Regions from separate parts of the Serratia surfactantfaciens genome, predicted to be linked through region 1. Evidence: predicted binding sites of a transcription regulator. Region 1 holds the regulator's gene; each other region holds the start of a gene.
What was found. Region 1 encodes Fur, which represses iron uptake genes when iron is present. Its sites were predicted from a motif close to ATAATAATGAGAACNACTATCAA; they were not measured.

Region 1 (5,503 bases):
CGGCAATCTGGACAACCTGGGCGTGCTGGCACGCGATCTGCACCAGCAGCACAGCGTGATCAAAGTCGATCTGCGCAACCACGGCCTCTCCCCGCGCGCCGACGACATGAACTACCCCGCCATGGCGCAGGATCTGCTGGCGCTGCTCGACGAACTGCAGCTGGATAAAGCGATCGTCATCGGCCATTCGATGGGCGGTAAAGCGGCGATGGCGCTGACCGCCATCGCGCCGGAGCGCATCGCTAAGCTGATCGTCATCGACGTGGCGCCGGTGGATTACCAGACTCGCCGCCACGATGAGATCTTCGCCGCGCTGAAGGCCGTCAGCGCCGCCGGCATCACCCAACGCCAGGCGGCCGCCCAGCTGATGCGCGACTATCTGCAGGAAGAAGGCGTGATCCAGTTCCTGCTGAAGTCCTTCCACAATGGCGAATGGCGCTTCAACCTGCCGGTGCTGATCGAACGCTACGAAGACATCACCGGCTGGCAGGACGTGCCGGCCTGGCCGCACCCGACGCTGTTCATTCGCGGCGGCCTGTCGCCGTACGTGCAGGACAGCTATCGTGCGGACATCGCCCGCCAGTTCCCGCAGGCCCGCGCCCATGTCGTCGCCGGCACCGGCCATTGGGTGCACGCCGAAAAACCGGACGCGGTGCTGCGCGCCATCCACCGTTTCCTCGACGAAGCCTGAAAAATACGCTCATCTGGCGAAAAAACGCGCTAAAGATAACGGCTTAGCGCGTTTAGCCCGCAGTTAGGCATTGTCGCCGCTCCATCTGCTGGGGTAATATGGCGCGCTATAATTTTGCCGCCGCGCCAGCGCGTTCGCGAACGCCGGTTCGGGGGTGAATTTGGGTTAGGGTTTATTGGCCCGAAGTGTGTTAACCGATGCCTCCGGAAGCGTGCGAGCGCTTTTTGATGCAAACTCCCTTGCAGTACCGCTACCTATGGCAAAAGAACAAACGGATCGCACGACGCTGGATCTGTTCGCAGATGAACGCCGTCCGGGGCGCCCGAAAACCAACCCGCTTTCCCGCGATGAACAGCTTAGAATCAATAAGCGCAATCAGTTACGGCGCGATAAAGTGCGTGGATTGCGGCGCGTAGAGCTGAAAATCAACGCGGATGCGGTGGACGCCCTGAACAAATTGGCGGAACAGCGCAACATTAGCCGCAGCGAACTCATCGAGCAGATGCTGTTGGCGCAACTGGCGGAAGAACAGCCGGAACATTGATCTCTTCGGCCGCACGCGCGGCGCGGCGTTAAGGACAACGCCGGATCGACCACGCTTTTCTTCATTCTCCGGCATCGCATAAATGCGATAAAACCCCGGCGCCACTTTCTGGCATGATACGCATTTACCGGCAAGAGACTGCGCCTGTCGGCGCCCGCCCCCGTGGCGAAAGGCTCTTGTCATGGCATCATTTTAATCGGCGTCAGCGGCGGCAGTGCTGGCATCGAGTAATGCAATTACTTGAATTTAAAGGTTATACGCGATATGGCTACTGTAGGCATTTTCTTTGGCAGCGACACTGGCAATACCGAAAACATTGCCAAAATGATCCAGAAAATTCTCCAGAAACAGTTTGGCGACGACGTCTCTGAAGTACACGACATCGCTAAAAGCAGCAAAGAAGACCTGGAAGGGTTCGATATCCTGCTGCTGGGTATCCCGACCTGGTACTACGGTGAAGCGCAGTGTGACTGGGATGATTTCTTCCCGACGCTGGAAGAAGTCGATTTCAACGGCAAACTGGTGGCGCTGTTCGGCTGCGGCGACCAGGAAGACTACGCGGAATACTTCTGTGACGCGATGGGCACCATCCGCGACATCATTGAACCGCGCGGCGCGGCCATCGTGGGCCACTGGCCGACCAAAGGCTACCACTTCGAGGCCTCCAAAGGCCTGGCGGACGACAACCACTTCATTGGTCTCGCGATCGACGAAGACCGCCAGCCGGAGCTGACCAACGAGCGCGTCGATGCCTGGGTCAAACAGATCGTCGAAGAGCTGAGCCTGGCCGATATCGTCGGCTAAACGCCGCAACTGGCGAAAGGTTGAACAAAGGCCCTGTAAAGTGCATAGTGTGCGCACAGGGCCATCATCGGCAGCAGGGATTGCTGCGATAGAAGCTACAGATTTGTAACTTCCCACCCCGTCAAGGTAGACTGAGTTATCGGTTTATCCCACCCATCAAGGCGTTGCATGCAAAACATGCAATAGTGCAATTATATCTTTGTTAACAACCGGCGGTTTCCATTTAGTACAACCGGTTCTATAATGAGACGCATTAACTCTTTGTGCCGACCGATGCCACAGGCGAGTACGCCTCAACTTGATTAGCATAGTAACAGGACTGAATTCGCATGACCGACAACAACATCGCATTGAAGAAGGCCGGCTTAAAAGTCACGCTTCCGCGACTCAAAATCCTGGAAGTACTGCAAAATCCGGAATGCCATCACGTCAGTGCGGAAGATTTGTACAAAAAACTGATTGATATGGGCGAAGAGATCGGCCTGGCAACGGTTTATCGCGTACTGAACCAGTTTGACGATGCGGGCATTGTGACACGTCACAATTTCGAAGGCGGCAAGTCCGTGTTCGAACTGACCCAACAGCATCACCACGATCACCTGATTTGCCTGGACTGCGGCAAAGTGATCGAATTCAGTGACGAATCCATCGAAGTGCGCCAGCGTGATATCGCCAAGCAGCACGGCATCAAGCTCACCAACCACAGCCTGTACCTGTACGGCCACTGTGAAACCGGTGACTGCCGCGAAGACGAAACGCTGCACGACAAGAAATAAGCCTGACTGGCTATGAAAAACCGCCTCACCCTGAGGCGGTTTTTTTATGCTTGCTGAACGGTGAGCAAAAAAATCCCCGGACCAGCCGGGGAAAGATCATGTCATGAAATACTACAATTGCAGCGGCACTGCGACTCCACGTACTGCTCTCACTTTCACGTCCGCTTCACGCCGACACGCGCAGAGGCGGACGCATTCCCCCTTCGTTAAGCGGCCCGCCGCCATGACGACAGGCCGATGCGCCGGGCTTAGACCTTCTCGGCGCGGCTGTAACGTTTACCGTCGGGACTGACCGAACGCACCTGCACCTCACCCGATACCGCCGGCTTGGCCTTGGCGTCATAACGCTGCCACTGCTTGCCGCCGTCGGTGGAATACTCGATGCCCAATCCCGGCAGCGCGATATTCGCCTCCAGCTTGCCGCCCGCTACGCGTGCGCCGGGCACCGGCAGACGATAAGCGACGCCACCTTTGTCCAGCTTGGCCAGTTCACGCTGGCCCAGGATATTGGCGAAGCGCAGCCAGTCTTTCTCCAGCGCCTTGGTGTCGACAAAGTGGGTCTCCCCGCCTTTGTATTCGCGGCCGGCGCGATAGTCCTGCTCCCAACCGGCGCGGTGCCAGGCGCGTTCGGCCACCGACAGCGCGCGCGGGAAGATCATGTATTCCATCTGCGGATCGGTGCGCTGGGTTTCGCTCCACAGCTGAGCGGACAACCCGTAGGCTCCCGGCCACGGCTTGTCGCTCTTGGCGTTGAAGTGGTTGCCGTCGCGATCGACCGAGGTTTCCGCGTTCTGCGGCATGTTGTCCGGCGCGAAGCTGAACACCTTGCGCTCGTCGCTGAAGCGAGTGCCCCAGTAGTAACCGCGCTCGTCCGGGTTCACCTCGTAAGGGAAGTCCATGTAGACGTAGTCCGGGTTGGAGACCACCACTTCATACCCTTTATTGGCCCAATCGTTGACGCTGTCGAAACCGCCCCAGTACAAGGTATCCCAGAAGTTGACGCCCACGCGCGAGGTGGCGAACGACTTCGCGCTCTCGGCGTCTTTCAGGCCGTCCTGCCAGGCCTGCATTCTGTCGATGCCGTGCGCCTTCACCAGCTTGCTGACCTCCTGGCCGAAGTAGCTCGGTAAGTGCTCCATGTCGGCCACCTTGCCTTCTTTGATCATCGTCTGGCAAACCTGCGACTTGGCCCACGGCTTGTCTTCGTTGCTCTGGTCGATGACGCCTTTACCCGGCTCCGGTTTCGCCTTGTCGGTATAGCCGGCGCCCAGGCGGATGTTTTTCGCCTCGTCGCCGCCGAAGTGCCAGGTTTTGATCGGCTGCCCGGCTTCTTTATGCATCTGGGCGATCTCGCCGATCACCTTGTCGACAAAGCGCTGGGAAGAATCCAGGCACGGGTTCAGGTAACTCTGGCGGTTAAAGAACTGCACGGAGGTGGTATTGGAGGTATCAGTCGGATCCACCAGGCGGAATTCGTTGGCCTCCTGCTCTTTTCCGGCGGCATGCAGCTTTTTATAGCGCGCCTCCATCGACACCACCGCGGCGCGGGCGTGCGCCGGCATGTCGATCTCAGGGATCACTTCAATCTGGCGCGCCTGGGCGTATTTGATGATGTCGATATAGTCCTGACGGCTGAAGAAACCACCGTAGACATCCGGCCCCTGGCCGTACTGCGGCAGCAGGCAGGTGGTTTCGCTCAGATCGTGGCAGCGCTGGCCGCCGACTTCCGTCAGCTCAGGCAAACCGGGGATCTCGATACGCCAACCTTCATCATCACTCAGGTGGAAGTGGAATTTGTTGAGCTTGTAGGCCGCCATCTGATCCAGCAGACGCAACACCGCATCCTTCTTATGGAAGTTGCGCGCCACGTCGAGGAAAATGCCGCGATACTGGAAGCGCGGCGCGTCGCTGGCGTCCAATGTAGCAATCTTGCCGCTGCCGTCGGTCGGCACTAACGACAGGATCGACTGCAACCCATAGAATACCCCGGCCTGATCGAAGCCGATCACCCGCGCCTCTTTTTTGCCGATCTTCAGCTCATAGGCGCCCGGCACCGCCATCGCGCCTTTAAACTTGCCCGGCTGGATATCGGTCTTGATCGGATAGCCGTTGGCCTGAACCGGCACGCCCAGCAGCGCAAAGCGCTGGTTGACGACGTCCGCCGCCGGCTTGACCAGCGTGCTCAGATCCGGCGAGACCCCTTTGCGCAGATCGGCGTCCTGCGCGTGGACCTTCACCTGCATCGGCGTCGGCACGATCTGGCCGCGCAGCGCGCCGGCGGGCAGCGTCTGCAGCTCGGCATTGCTGACAAAGCGCGAAGCCGGCGTCATCAGAATGTTTTTGTCGTCTTTGGTGCGCTTCCACTGATCGCCGGTGAACGGCGCCACGAACTGGTCCAGGTTTTCGGTGTCGGTATTCGCCAGCATTTTCGGTTTGGCGTCGCCGGACGTGGCATACCAGCGCGGCAGGAAGTCATTTCTAAACAGCTGCCAATATTCGGCGACCACCGGGATTTCCACCGCCTTGCCGGCAGGGAAACCGCTGAATTTGGCGGTCGGTTCCAGCTTGTACAGATCGCCGGTGAGGTGGGCTATCTTGAACTGATCGTTATCCACCCGCAGGGTCTGGCGCGGGCTGTGGAAATAGATGACCCAGTCCTTGCCGTCGATAGCCTGGCCGTCGTTGCTG
Region 2 (5,503 bases), 1.3 Mb from region 1:
GTAGGCGGAGGTGAGACGGTTATAGGACGCCACGTTGCGTTGGGTAATATCGAACCAGGAAAGGGTCAACAGCGTGTTGCCGCCCGGGATCTGGTACTTCACGCCCACCTCGGTTTGCTTGCCGGTGGTCGGCTTGAGCGGGTCGGCGCCCGGCGCGCTCGGATACAGGTTAGGATCGAACGAGGTGCTATAGCTGACGTACGGCGAAATGCCGTTATCGAAGGCGTAAAGCAATCCCGCGCGGCCGGTAAATTGCGCATCGTTGTAGGTCTGCTCTTTACCGCCGACGGTGCGATCGCGGGTGTTGACCTGCGACCAGTCCTGGCGGCCGGACAGCAGCAGGTTCCAGTCATTCCACTCCAGCTGGTCCTGCAGATACACCCCGACCTGATTCAGCGTTTTCAAGTCGCTGGAAGCCAGCGTCAGCGCGCTGCCGTCAATGCTGCTATGCGTCGGGTTAGCCCAGTCGATCGGGTAGTCGTTGCCGCGATCGCGATACATCTTCGAATCGATATGGCTGTAACGATAATCCAGTCCGCCCAGCACGGTGTGTTTCACTTCGCCGGTATCGAACAGGCCCTTCAGCTGGTTATCCACGCCAAACTCGTTGGTCATCTGCGTTTCATGCTGCGCCATGCGGGTGACGGTGTGGTCGTTGACCTTCGAGTTTACGTTATAAACCAGATATTTATAGTCTTCATCACGGTGGGTGAAGCGCAGGTTCTGGGTAAACGACAGCGCATCGTTGAAGTTATGTTCGAGGCTGTAACCGATCGACGCCTGCTCGCGCCGCGACTTGTTGAAGCTGGGCTCGCTGACGTTGAAATCGTAAGGCACGTAGCCCGCGCTGGTCGGGAACAGCGTGCCGGCGCGCGGCAGGAAGTTGCGCGACCCGGCTTTCGGGTCGTTCTGGTAGCTGGTCAGCAGCGTAAAGCTGGTGTCTTCGTTCGGCAGCCAGGTGAAGGCCGGGGCGATGGCCACCCGTTGCTGCTTGCTGTCTTTGACGAACTCATGTTCGGTTCTGGCGATGCCGTTCAGGCGGTAGAACAGGGTGTTGTCGTCGTTGAGCTTGCCGCCGAAATCGAACGCCGTCTCTGCCAGATGGCGGTTGCCGGTGCTGAATTTAACTTCGTGAATGCTCTGGGCGGTAGGGCGCTTGCTGGTCATCACTACCACGCCGCCGGGGCTGACCTGACCGTACAGCACGCCGGCCGGGCCGTGCACCATCTCCACGCGCTCCAGCAGCCAGGGATCGATCTGCCCGGCGCCGCCGTTTTGGCTCGAGAGGCCAAAGTGCAGGCCGTCGAGCAGCTTGGGCGCATAGCGGAAGCCACGGCTGATCACTTCGTCATTGCGGTTGGAGTTGCCGCGGTAGGTGGTGATTACCCCGCTGGTGTAGTTCAGCGCGTCGGCGACCGACGCCGGTTCCTGGTCGTTCATTTGTTCGCGCGTGACCACGGAGATGGACTGCGGCGTCTTGCGCAGCGGGACGGCGGTTTTGGTGCCGGCGGCGCTCTCTTTGGCGACGATCCCTTTGACCGGCGCGGTCACGCTGTTTTGCGCGTCGGCGGTCACCAAAATCGTCTCGTCCGCCGCGGCCGACGCGCTTTGCGCGAAGGGCAGTAAAGCCAGCGCCGATCCCAGCAACAAACGCCTGGCGGACATCGCCTCGGCATTTTTGTTGTCCATCCCTTTGTTTTTAATCTTCATTATCTCTCCTGAATACCTGCTTTTGTGTGTCATGCCACCCTGATAAACCCCGAAATGCCGACGAGCGTGCTTTGCCTCATCAACGCGGAAGCGTCGTGTTTGCACGACGGTAAAAATCCGACAAATAGTATTGAAAATGATAATGAGTATCAATACGATTGTCAGGTTTTGTAAAAATCACTCATGTTATGTAAGGGGCGCTATGGAGTTTTTGCCGGAAAAGAGGCCAGACAACGGTCATGAGGGATTGGCGACGCAATGGCTGCGTGAAGAGGCGGTGGGGCAACCCGAGTGGTGGCAGAAGGTTGCCGCTCACGGCACGCCCATCGTTGAGCCGCACGACGACAGCCACGTCAAAATGACCTGGCTATGGCGCGACCCTGCCGGCGATGAGCAGCGCTCGCCGATACGTCGCGTCTATGCCGATATCAACGGCATTACCGATCACCACAGCACGTCTCCCAGCAGCCTGACCCGGCTCCCCGGCACCGACGTTTGGTACGGCGCGGCCGTTATCGATCGCCGCTGGCGCGGCGGCTACAGCCTGATCCCCATCACCGACCGGGAGCTTCCCCCGGTATTCAGCGACGAAGAAACGCTGCGCGATCGCCAGCAGCGCGCCTGGTGGGTCTCTTTGTTCCCGCTGGCGATCGCCGATCCGCTGAATCGCCTCTCGCTGGGGCCTTCGCATCGCCCGCGCCCGGTTTCCCTGGCCCAGGGGCCGGATGCCGACGACCAAAGCGCCTGGCAGGCCGCCGATCGGCCGCTGGAACAGACGCGGCTGCAGCTTTTGCAGTGGCGCAGCGAACGGCTGGGCACCCAACGGCGCGTCTGGCTGTATGCCAGCGGCGACGCCGAGGTGAAAGCGGAGCGTCCACTGGTGCTGCTGCTCGATGGCCAAAACTGGATCGAGAGGCACGCGCTGTTGCCGGTGATCGAGAGCGAGACCGCAAAAGGGCAGCTGCCGCCGGCATGTTGGCTGCTGATCGATGCGATCGATGGCGAACACCGGGAAAACGAGCTGCCTTGCAACGCCGCTTTCTGGCAGGCGGTGATCGACGAACTGTTGCCGCAGGCGCAGCGGCGCGAACCCTTCAGCGAGGCGGGCGCGCGCACGGTGGTCGCCGGCCAGAGCTACGGCGGGCTGGCAGCGCTGTACGCCGGCCTGCACTGGCCAGAACGCTTCGGCCACGTGCTGAGCCAGTCCGGCTCTTTCTGGTGGCCCACGGTGCAGTTCGTTACCCAGTTCGAAAAGCGCCACCAGCTGGAGGAAGGCTGGCTGATACGCCAGGTTCGGCAACGCCGCGCGGCGGCGCCCACGCTCACCGTGATCCAGCAAGCCGGCGATCGCGAGGCGGACATCGAATTCGTCAATCGCCAGATGCACGAGGCGCTGACGGCGGCGGGGCACCGCGCCGATTATCGCGTGTTTTCCGGCGGCCACGATGCGCTGTGCTGGCGCGGCGGCCTGGTGGACGGCGTGCGCCAACTGCTTTGCGCGATGAAATAACCCACACATGTTGACAGACAGGTAAGGCAAATGACTCAGGAACAACAAAACCCGTTCGATGACGAAAGTCTCCGTTTCTCCGTATTGATCAATGCGCAGCAGCAGTATTCGCTGTGGCCGCAGTTTGCCGATACGCCGCCGGGGTGGCGCGTGCTGATGGGGCCGGCGGCGCGCGGTGAATGCATCGACTACATCGAAACGCACTGGCAGGACATGCGGCCGGCGTCGTTGAAAGCGACGGATGCGCAGCGTTAATCGCGCAGCAACCACATCGCTACATTCCGTTTGAGGAAAAGGACAGACACCATGTCAGAAACGCTTTCATTGCCGGATACTCAGGTCGAGTACCGGGATTATCCGCTGGTTGCGGCACAACCGGGGATCTGGATCGCCGATCAAATCGCGCTGCGTCGCAACAGCTTCGCCGTGGCGCATTACACCGAACTGCATGGCGATATCGATCGTCCGGCGCTGGAACGCGCGATCCGTCAGGGGCTGGCGGAAGCGGATACGGTTCAGGCGCGGTTCTTTGAGGCGCAGGACGGCCAGCCGGCACAACGCTTACCGCTCAGTGCGGATCCCGCGCGCGTGCAGGCGCCGGAGTGGTTCGATTTCAGCGCGCGGCCGGACGCCGAACAGGCGGCGCTGTCGCTGATGCACGACGATCTGGCTCAGGAATTGCCCGCGGACGGCGAGCGACCGCTCTATCGCCATGCGCTGATCCGTATCAGCGCCGATCGCTGGTTCTGGTACCAGCGTTTTCATCACCTGACCCTGGACGGTTTCAGCTTCGAGGCCATCACGCGCCGGATCGCCGACATCTATCGCGCGCTGCGCCACGGGCTGTCGCCGGCGGCCTCGCCATTTACGCCGTTCGGCCAGGTGGTGGAAGAGTTTCAGCAATGGCAAACCTCGCCGGCGCGCCAGCGGGCGGCCGAATTCTGGCGACAGCATCTGCGCGATCTGCCGTCGCCGCTGTCATTATCGACGGAAAGCCGCGAGGTTGAACCGGGCACCCGGCCGCTTAAACAGGCGTTGGTGCTGCCTGAGTCGCTGTTTGACGCCGCATTGCGCATCGACGCGCTGCAGTCGCTGCAACCGGCCGATATCGTCACGGCCGCATTGGCGATATACCTGGCGCGCATGAGCGGTGAAACCCGCTTTTCAGTCGGTTTTCCTTTCATGCGCCGCATGGGTTCACAAGCGCTGGCGGCGGCCGGCCCAGTGGTTAACGTGCTGCCGCTGCTGCTGAACGTGACGCCGGAGATGTCGCTGGCGGAGGTCTGCCAGGCGACCGCAACGGAAATCAAACAGGCGCGCCGCCATCAACGCTATGAAGCGGAGCAGATCAAACGCGACCTCGGCCTGGTCGGCGGCCATCAAGAGCTGTACGGCCCGGTGATTAACGTCAAGGTTTACCACAGCGCCTTGTCCTTCGACGGTCAGGCGGCCGTTACCCATACGCTGGCGATGGGGCCGGTCGATGATCTGGAGTTTGAGATCGGTTTTCGCAACGGCGTGCTGACGCTGTCGTTGGTGGCCAACCCGGCCAAATACTCGCCGCGTACATTACACTGTCACGCAGAGCGCATCGGCCATTGGCTGCAGCAGCTGGCGCGGCAACCGCAGCAACCGATCGGACAGCTGGCGTTAATCAGCGAAGGGGAACGGCGTCAACTCGCGGCCTGGGGGCGCGGCGCTGAACTGACGCCGCCGGCGGGCATGATCTCAATCATGGACGCTTTCCAGCGTCAGGTTGAGCGGCAGCCCGAGGCGTTGGCGGTGGTCTGCGGCGATGTGCGACTCAGCTACCGTCAGCTCTGCGAACGGGTGATGCAACTGGGGCGTGTGCTGCTCGAAAGCGGCATCGGCGCCGAAGACGTGGTGGCCATCGGCATTCCGCGTTCGGTGGACACGCTGGTTGCGCTGTTCGGCGTGCTGGCCAGCGGCGCGGCCTATATGCCGCTCGATCTGGACTATCCGCGTGAACGCCTGACGCTGATGTGCGACGACGCGCGGCCGGTGATGTTGCTGACCCACCGCGCCACGCAGGTAAACATGCCGGATCTGCCGCAGGTGCTGTGCCTGGACGACGCATCATGCCTGGCGCGCTGCGCGGCCGCCGAAGCCACGCCGATAACGGACGAAGAGCGGCGTGCGCCGCTGAATGAAGCGCATCTCGCCTACATGATTTACACCTCCGGTTCGACCGGCAAACCCAAGGGCGTGATGTCCACCCACCGCGGGCTGCTGAACCTGTTCTTGTCGCATCAGGCCTCGCTG
Region 3 (5,503 bases), 2.5 Mb from region 1:
ACGCCATCCATAAAGAAAAAGCCCCGAGGAGCGATCCCGGGGCTTTTTTATTGTCGTTTATCAGGCTTGTTCGCCGGCCGGCAATCCCGGGCGATAGGCGAGGAAATACATCAACCCGACAAAGCCGGCCCCGCCCAGCGCGTTGCCGAGGAATACCGCAGCAAAGTTAGGCAGGTATTGCTCCCAACCCATGCCGCCGGCAAAGATGGCCGCCGGTATGATGAACATATTCGCCACCACGTGCTGGAAGCCGATGGCGACAAAAGCCATGACCGGGAACCACATGCCGATGACTTTACCCGGTACATCCCTGCTGGCGAAGGCTAACCATACCGCCAGGCACACCAGCCAGTTGCAGCCGACGCCGGAAATAAAGGCGTGCAGGAAGTCCGCATCCACTTTGGCCTGCGCGATGGCCAGCGTTTTATGCAAAAACGCGCCCTCGGTCAGGCCCAGCAGATGGCCGAAGAAGTAGGCAACGGCCACGCTGCCGGCGAAGTTGGCCAGGGTGACCCAAAACCAGTTGCGCAGCACGGCGATAGCGGGGATTTCGCGGGCGAACCAGGCCATCGGCAAGGTCATCATGTTGCCGGTCAGCAGTTCGCCGCCGGCCAGAATGGTCAGGATCAGGCCGATAGGGAACACCGCCGCACCTAATAGGGCGCCGAAAGAGCCCCATTCGGCCGGCAGGGTGCCGATGACGTGAATATCCAGCAGAAAGCCGGTAGCGATAAAGGCGCCGGCGAGAAAGCCCAGAATCAACAGATTAGCGAGAGGGGCGCGGCTTTTGTTCACCCCGGCCTGAACGGCGAGGGTGGCGATTTCTTTTGGTGAATGCAAAGACATGACGGACTCGGTTTATAGTAATGAAGTTTAAGGCGCGGGCAGTCTATGCCGCGCAGGAGTCCGACTCAAGCGCATTTCACTAACATTCCGTCAATTAAAAATCAACGTGATATGCAGGGTCTTTCGCCATTTTGAGATGTAACGCTCAAAATGGCTGAACTCTGCGCAAAGTGATGATTTTTTGGTGCCAAACATGCTGATTTGGCGGCTTTTTCAACGCTTGATTCAGTAATTCAATTTAGCCGTTGACAGCTTTGAGCGGGTTTCATATTATGCGCCCCGTTCACAGCACAAAGTGATTGTGGAACGGGGCTATAGCTCAGCTGGGAGAGCGCTTGCATGGCATGCAAGAGGTCGACGGTTCGATCCCGTCTAGCTCCACCAACCTTCTTCTCAGCAAGGTTGGGGATACCGTAACGCCGGTCAATGCGTACCACTTTTGTGGGGCTATAGCTCAGCTGGGAGAGCGCTTGCATGGCATGCAAGAGGTCGACGGTTCGATCCCGTCTAGCTCCACCACCATTTAAAAAGCCGACCTCAGGGTCGGCTTTTTGCTTTGCGTCATTTCACCTTCGCCGAATGCAGGTCAACAAAAAAGGCGCCCGCAGGCGCCTTGTTATCGCAGTAGGTTCGAGAGGCTTAGCCCAGCACCAGGCCCGCGATGGAAGCGGACAGGATGCTGACCAGCGTAGAGCCGTACACCAACTTCAGGCCAAAGCGCGACACCACGTTGCCCTGGTGTTCGTTCAGGCCCTTGATCGCACCGGCCACGATACCGATGGAAGAGAAGTTGGCGAAGGACACCAGGAACACCGACAGGATCCCCAGGCTGCGCGGCGACAGTTCGGCAGACACTTTCTGCAGCTCCATCATGGCCACGAACTCGTTGGAAACCAGCTTGGTGGCCATGATGCTGCCAACCTGCAAGGCTTCGTGCTTAGGAATGCCCATGATCCAGGCGAACGGGTAGAAGAAGTAGCCGAGGATTTCCTGGAAGCTCAGGCCGAAGATGGCGCTGAACACACCGTTAAGCGCGGCGATCAGGGCGATGAAGCCGATCAGCATCGCGGCAACGATAATCGCTACTTTAAAGCCGGCCAGGATGTACTCGCCCAACATTTCGAAGAAGCTCTGGCCTTCGTGCAGGTTGCCGAGGTGCAGCTCTTCTTCTTTATTGGTGTCGTACGGGTTGACCAGCGACAGCACGATAAAGGTGCTGAACATGTTCAATACCAGCGCCGCCACCACGAACTTGGCGTCCAGCATGGTCATGTAGGCGCCGACGATGGACATGGATACCGTAGACATCGCGGTCGCCGCCATGGTGTACATGCGCTTTTCCGACATCTTGCCCAGGATATCCTTGTAGGCGATGAAGTTTTCGGACTGCCCCAGGATCAGCGAGCTGACGGCGTTGAACGACTCCAGCTTGCCCATGCCGTTCACTTTCGACAGCACGGTGCCGATAATGCGGATGATGAACGGCAGCACTTTGATGTACTGCAGAATACCGATCAGCGCAGAAATGAAGACGATCGGGCACAGCACCTTCAGGAAGAAGAACGCCAGGCCTTTGTCGCCCATGCCGCCGAATACGAAATCAGTCCCTTGTCCCGCAAACCCGAGCAGTTTGTCAAACAGCGCGGCGAATCCTTTTACGAAGCCCAAACCCGCTTCCGAATGCAGGAAAAAGTAGGCCAGCAGTACTTCGATAACCAGTAATTGAATAACATAACGAATGCGGATGCTCTTGCGATCGCGGCACACCAACAGGGCCAGGATCGTCACCACCACTATCGCCAACGCAAAGTGCGCAATATGGGACATGTTTGCTCCAAATTTGAGGCAGGCTGAATTTCGGCTGTCATTTTATGTAACGCTACGTTTAAAAACGAGACTTCTATTGCAAATATGGAAAATCATAGTGGGAGTTCTCCTAAAGTGTTGCGTAAAAGCATAAAAAATCAAGATGTTAAAGCAGGAATAGGAAATTCGTATTCTTGTGCTAACCTGTCTTTCAGGGGTATTGCAGCCAAAATCCCATCAGAAAAGCACGGAAATCGGCCAGCTCCGCGCTGAACCCGGCGATAAAACCGTTAATGTTGGCTATTACAGAGATAAGTTTTACCGCTCTAAATGCGCTTGATAATTATTATCATTTATATAGAGTGGAGATAAACGTAATTTCAGTAAGGGTTCAACATATGCTGAACAGTCGCGTGGTTGAAACCACCTCCGGTCGCTCCGCCAGAAAAATCAAACTCTCGCTGATGGGGCCCGCCTTTATCGCCGCTATCGGCTATATCGATCCCGGCAACTTCGCCACCAACATTCAGGCCGGCGCTTCGTTCGGCTACAGCCTGCTGTGGGTAGTGGTCTGGGCCAACGTGATGGCGATGCTGATCCAGCTGTTGTCCGCCAAGCTGGGGATCGCCACCGGAAAAAACCTGGCCGAGCATATTCGCGATCGCTTTCCGCGGCCGGCGGTATGGGCTTATTGGGTACAGGCGGAGATCATCGCCATGGCGACCGATCTGGCTGAGTTTATCGGCGCGGCGATCGGCTTTAAGTTGCTGCTTGGCGTCTCCCTGCTGCAGGGGGCGGTGCTGACCGGCATCGCCACTTTTTTAATTCTTATGCTGCAAAAGCGTGGGCAAAAGCCGCTGGAACTGGTGATTGGTGGCCTGTTGCTGTTCGTCGCTGCCGCCTACATCGTCGAACTGGCGTTCTCACAACCGCAGCTGGCGCCGCTGTTGCAGGGCATGGCGCTGCCCGATTTGCCTAACGGCGATGCGGTATTCCTGGCCGCCGGGGTATTGGGCGCCACGATTATGCCGCACGTGATCTATCTGCATTCATCGCTCACCCAAATCGGTGGCGAGCACGACAAGGCGGAGCGCTATGCCGCCACCAAAGTCGACGTCGCCGTGGCCATGACCATCGCCGGTTTCGTTAATCTGGCGATGATGGCCACCGCTGCCGCCGCATTTCATTTCAGCGGCCACAGCGGCATCGCCGATCTCGACGTGGCCTACCTGACGCTGCAACCGCTGCTCGGGCACGCCGCCGCGACTGTGTTCGGCCTGAGCCTGGTGGCTGCCGGCCTCTCTTCTACCGTGGTGGGCACGTTGGCGGGGCAGGTGGTGATGCAGGGGTTCGTGCATTTTCATATCCCGCTGTGGCTGCGCCGTGCGGTGACCATGCTGCCGTCGTTTATCGTCATCATGCTGGGGATGGACGCGACGCGCATTCTGGTGCTGAGCCAGGTGTTGCTGAGCTTCGGCATTGCGCTGGCGTTGGTGCCGCTGCTGGCTTTCACCGGCAATCGGGCGCTGATGGGCGAGATGGTCAACGGTCCGGTGGTGCAAAACCTGGGTAAACTGATCGTAGTGGTGGTGGTTGGGTTGAACGGCTATCTGCTGATCGGCAGCGTGCTGTAGGCGAAACGGCGCGGGCCGGCTTTGCGCCGGCCCGTCGTGGTTAATCGCGGTCGTCGTCGCCGTGGCGGCGCCAGCGATCGCGGTCATGATCGTGGTGGTGTTTTTTCTCTTTCTTCCAGTGGTGTTTATCGTAGTGCTTGTCGTACTTACGGTAACGCCCCTCGTGATAGTAATAATGCTTGCGCCAATAGCCGCCGTCGCGCCAGCGATAGCCATCCCAGTAATAGCCGCGCGGGCTGCGGTCACCGAGATAACGCCCCTGATGTGAGCGCCACCAATCGCGATCGCGCCAGTCGTAACCGTCCCAATAACGGCCGCGATTGTCCTGATCGCCGATGCGTAATGAAACGCCCGGCATCAGATCGATGCTGAGGCCTTCGGCATGCGCCTGCTGTGCGGCGGGCAGCACCGTCGCCGCCAGGATGGCGGCCAAGAGCAGAGGTTTAAACATGACTTCTCCTTCCCGCTTGCGCGGCTTGGCCGTTGATCACTTTATGAAGCGCGTTCATCAGTTTAAAAAGCGGCCTTATCGTTATTTTTACTGCAATATCGGCATCATAGCGCCGACAATTAGGGTTGAATCTGAGAACAACTCTGAAAAGGACGCCGCAGGCCGAGATTTGAGATTTTTCTGGGGTATGGCCGCTCGATTGAGCGGCGTTATTTGTAAGCGATTACAATAAGATTTGCTCGATCTGCGCGAGCTCTTCTTCACTGAAGCGACGGTTGGTCAGCATGCCCACCGCGTCTTCTATCTGCGCATTCTTGCTGGCGCCGATCAGCACCGAGGTGACGCGATCGCCGCGTAGCACCCAGGCCAGGGCCATCTGCGACAGCTTCTGCCCGCGTTGCCGCGCCAGCGCGTCGAGGCGGCGCATCTTGTCCAGCCGTTCGGCGGTCAGCTGTTCCGGCTGCAGGAAGCGGCTGCCGCTGGCAGCGCGGGAATCTTGCGGAACGCCGTGCAGGTAGCGGTCGGTCAGTAGGCCGCCCGCCAGCGGCGAGAAGGCGATGGCGCCGACGCCATGTTCAGTCAATGCATCCAGCAACCCCGCCTCCGGTCCGCGTTCCAACATCGAATACTTGGGCTGGTGGATCACGCACGGCGTGCCGAGGCGCTGCAGAATGTCGAACGCCTGCCGCGCGCGCTCGGCGGGGTAGTTGGACAGGCCGACATACAGCGCTTTGCCCTGACGCACCAGCAGATCCAGCGCCGCCAT

Region 2: fes (enterochelin esterase) is a predicted target of Fur. The motif match lies at 1,841-1,863, and genes of this name have one in related genera.
Region 3: ATE40_RS14300 (Nramp family divalent metal transporter) is a predicted target of Fur. The motif match lies at 2,989-3,011, and genes of this name have one in related genera.

The regions. Positions count from the first base shown of each region.
Region 1 covers NZ_CP016948.1:583,388-588,890, reverse strand. Annotated here, with positions in the region: gene ybfF (esterase) at 1-691, shown strand, start outside; gene ybfE (LexA regulated protein) at 948-1,235, shown strand; gene fldA (flavodoxin FldA) at 1,500-2,039, shown strand; gene fur (ferric iron uptake transcriptional regulator) at 2,369-2,815, shown strand; gene ATE40_RS02740 (beta-N-acetylhexosaminidase) at 3,064-5,503, opposite strand, start outside.
Region 2 covers NZ_CP016948.1:1,883,915-1,889,417, reverse strand. Annotated here, with positions in the region: gene ATE40_RS09010 (TonB-dependent siderophore receptor) at 1-1,710, opposite strand, end outside; gene fes (enterochelin esterase) at 1,913-3,220, shown strand; gene ATE40_RS09000 (MbtH family protein) at 3,251-3,475, shown strand; gene ATE40_RS08995 (non-ribosomal peptide synthetase) at 3,527-5,503, shown strand, end outside.
Region 3 covers NZ_CP016948.1:3,042,382-3,047,884, reverse strand. Annotated here, with positions in the region: gene ATE40_RS14320 (formate/nitrite transporter family protein) at 61-846, opposite strand; tRNA gene ATE40_RS14315 (tRNA-Ala) at 1,155-1,230, shown strand; tRNA gene ATE40_RS14310 (tRNA-Ala) at 1,290-1,365, shown strand; gene ATE40_RS14305 (NupC/NupG family nucleoside CNT transporter) at 1,486-2,673, opposite strand; gene ATE40_RS14300 (Nramp family divalent metal transporter) at 3,051-4,286, shown strand; gene ATE40_RS14295 (DUF2502 domain-containing protein) at 4,327-4,737, opposite strand; gene ATE40_RS24750 (hypothetical protein) at 4,736-4,969, shown strand; gene mgrA (L-glyceraldehyde 3-phosphate reductase) at 4,961-5,503, opposite strand, start outside.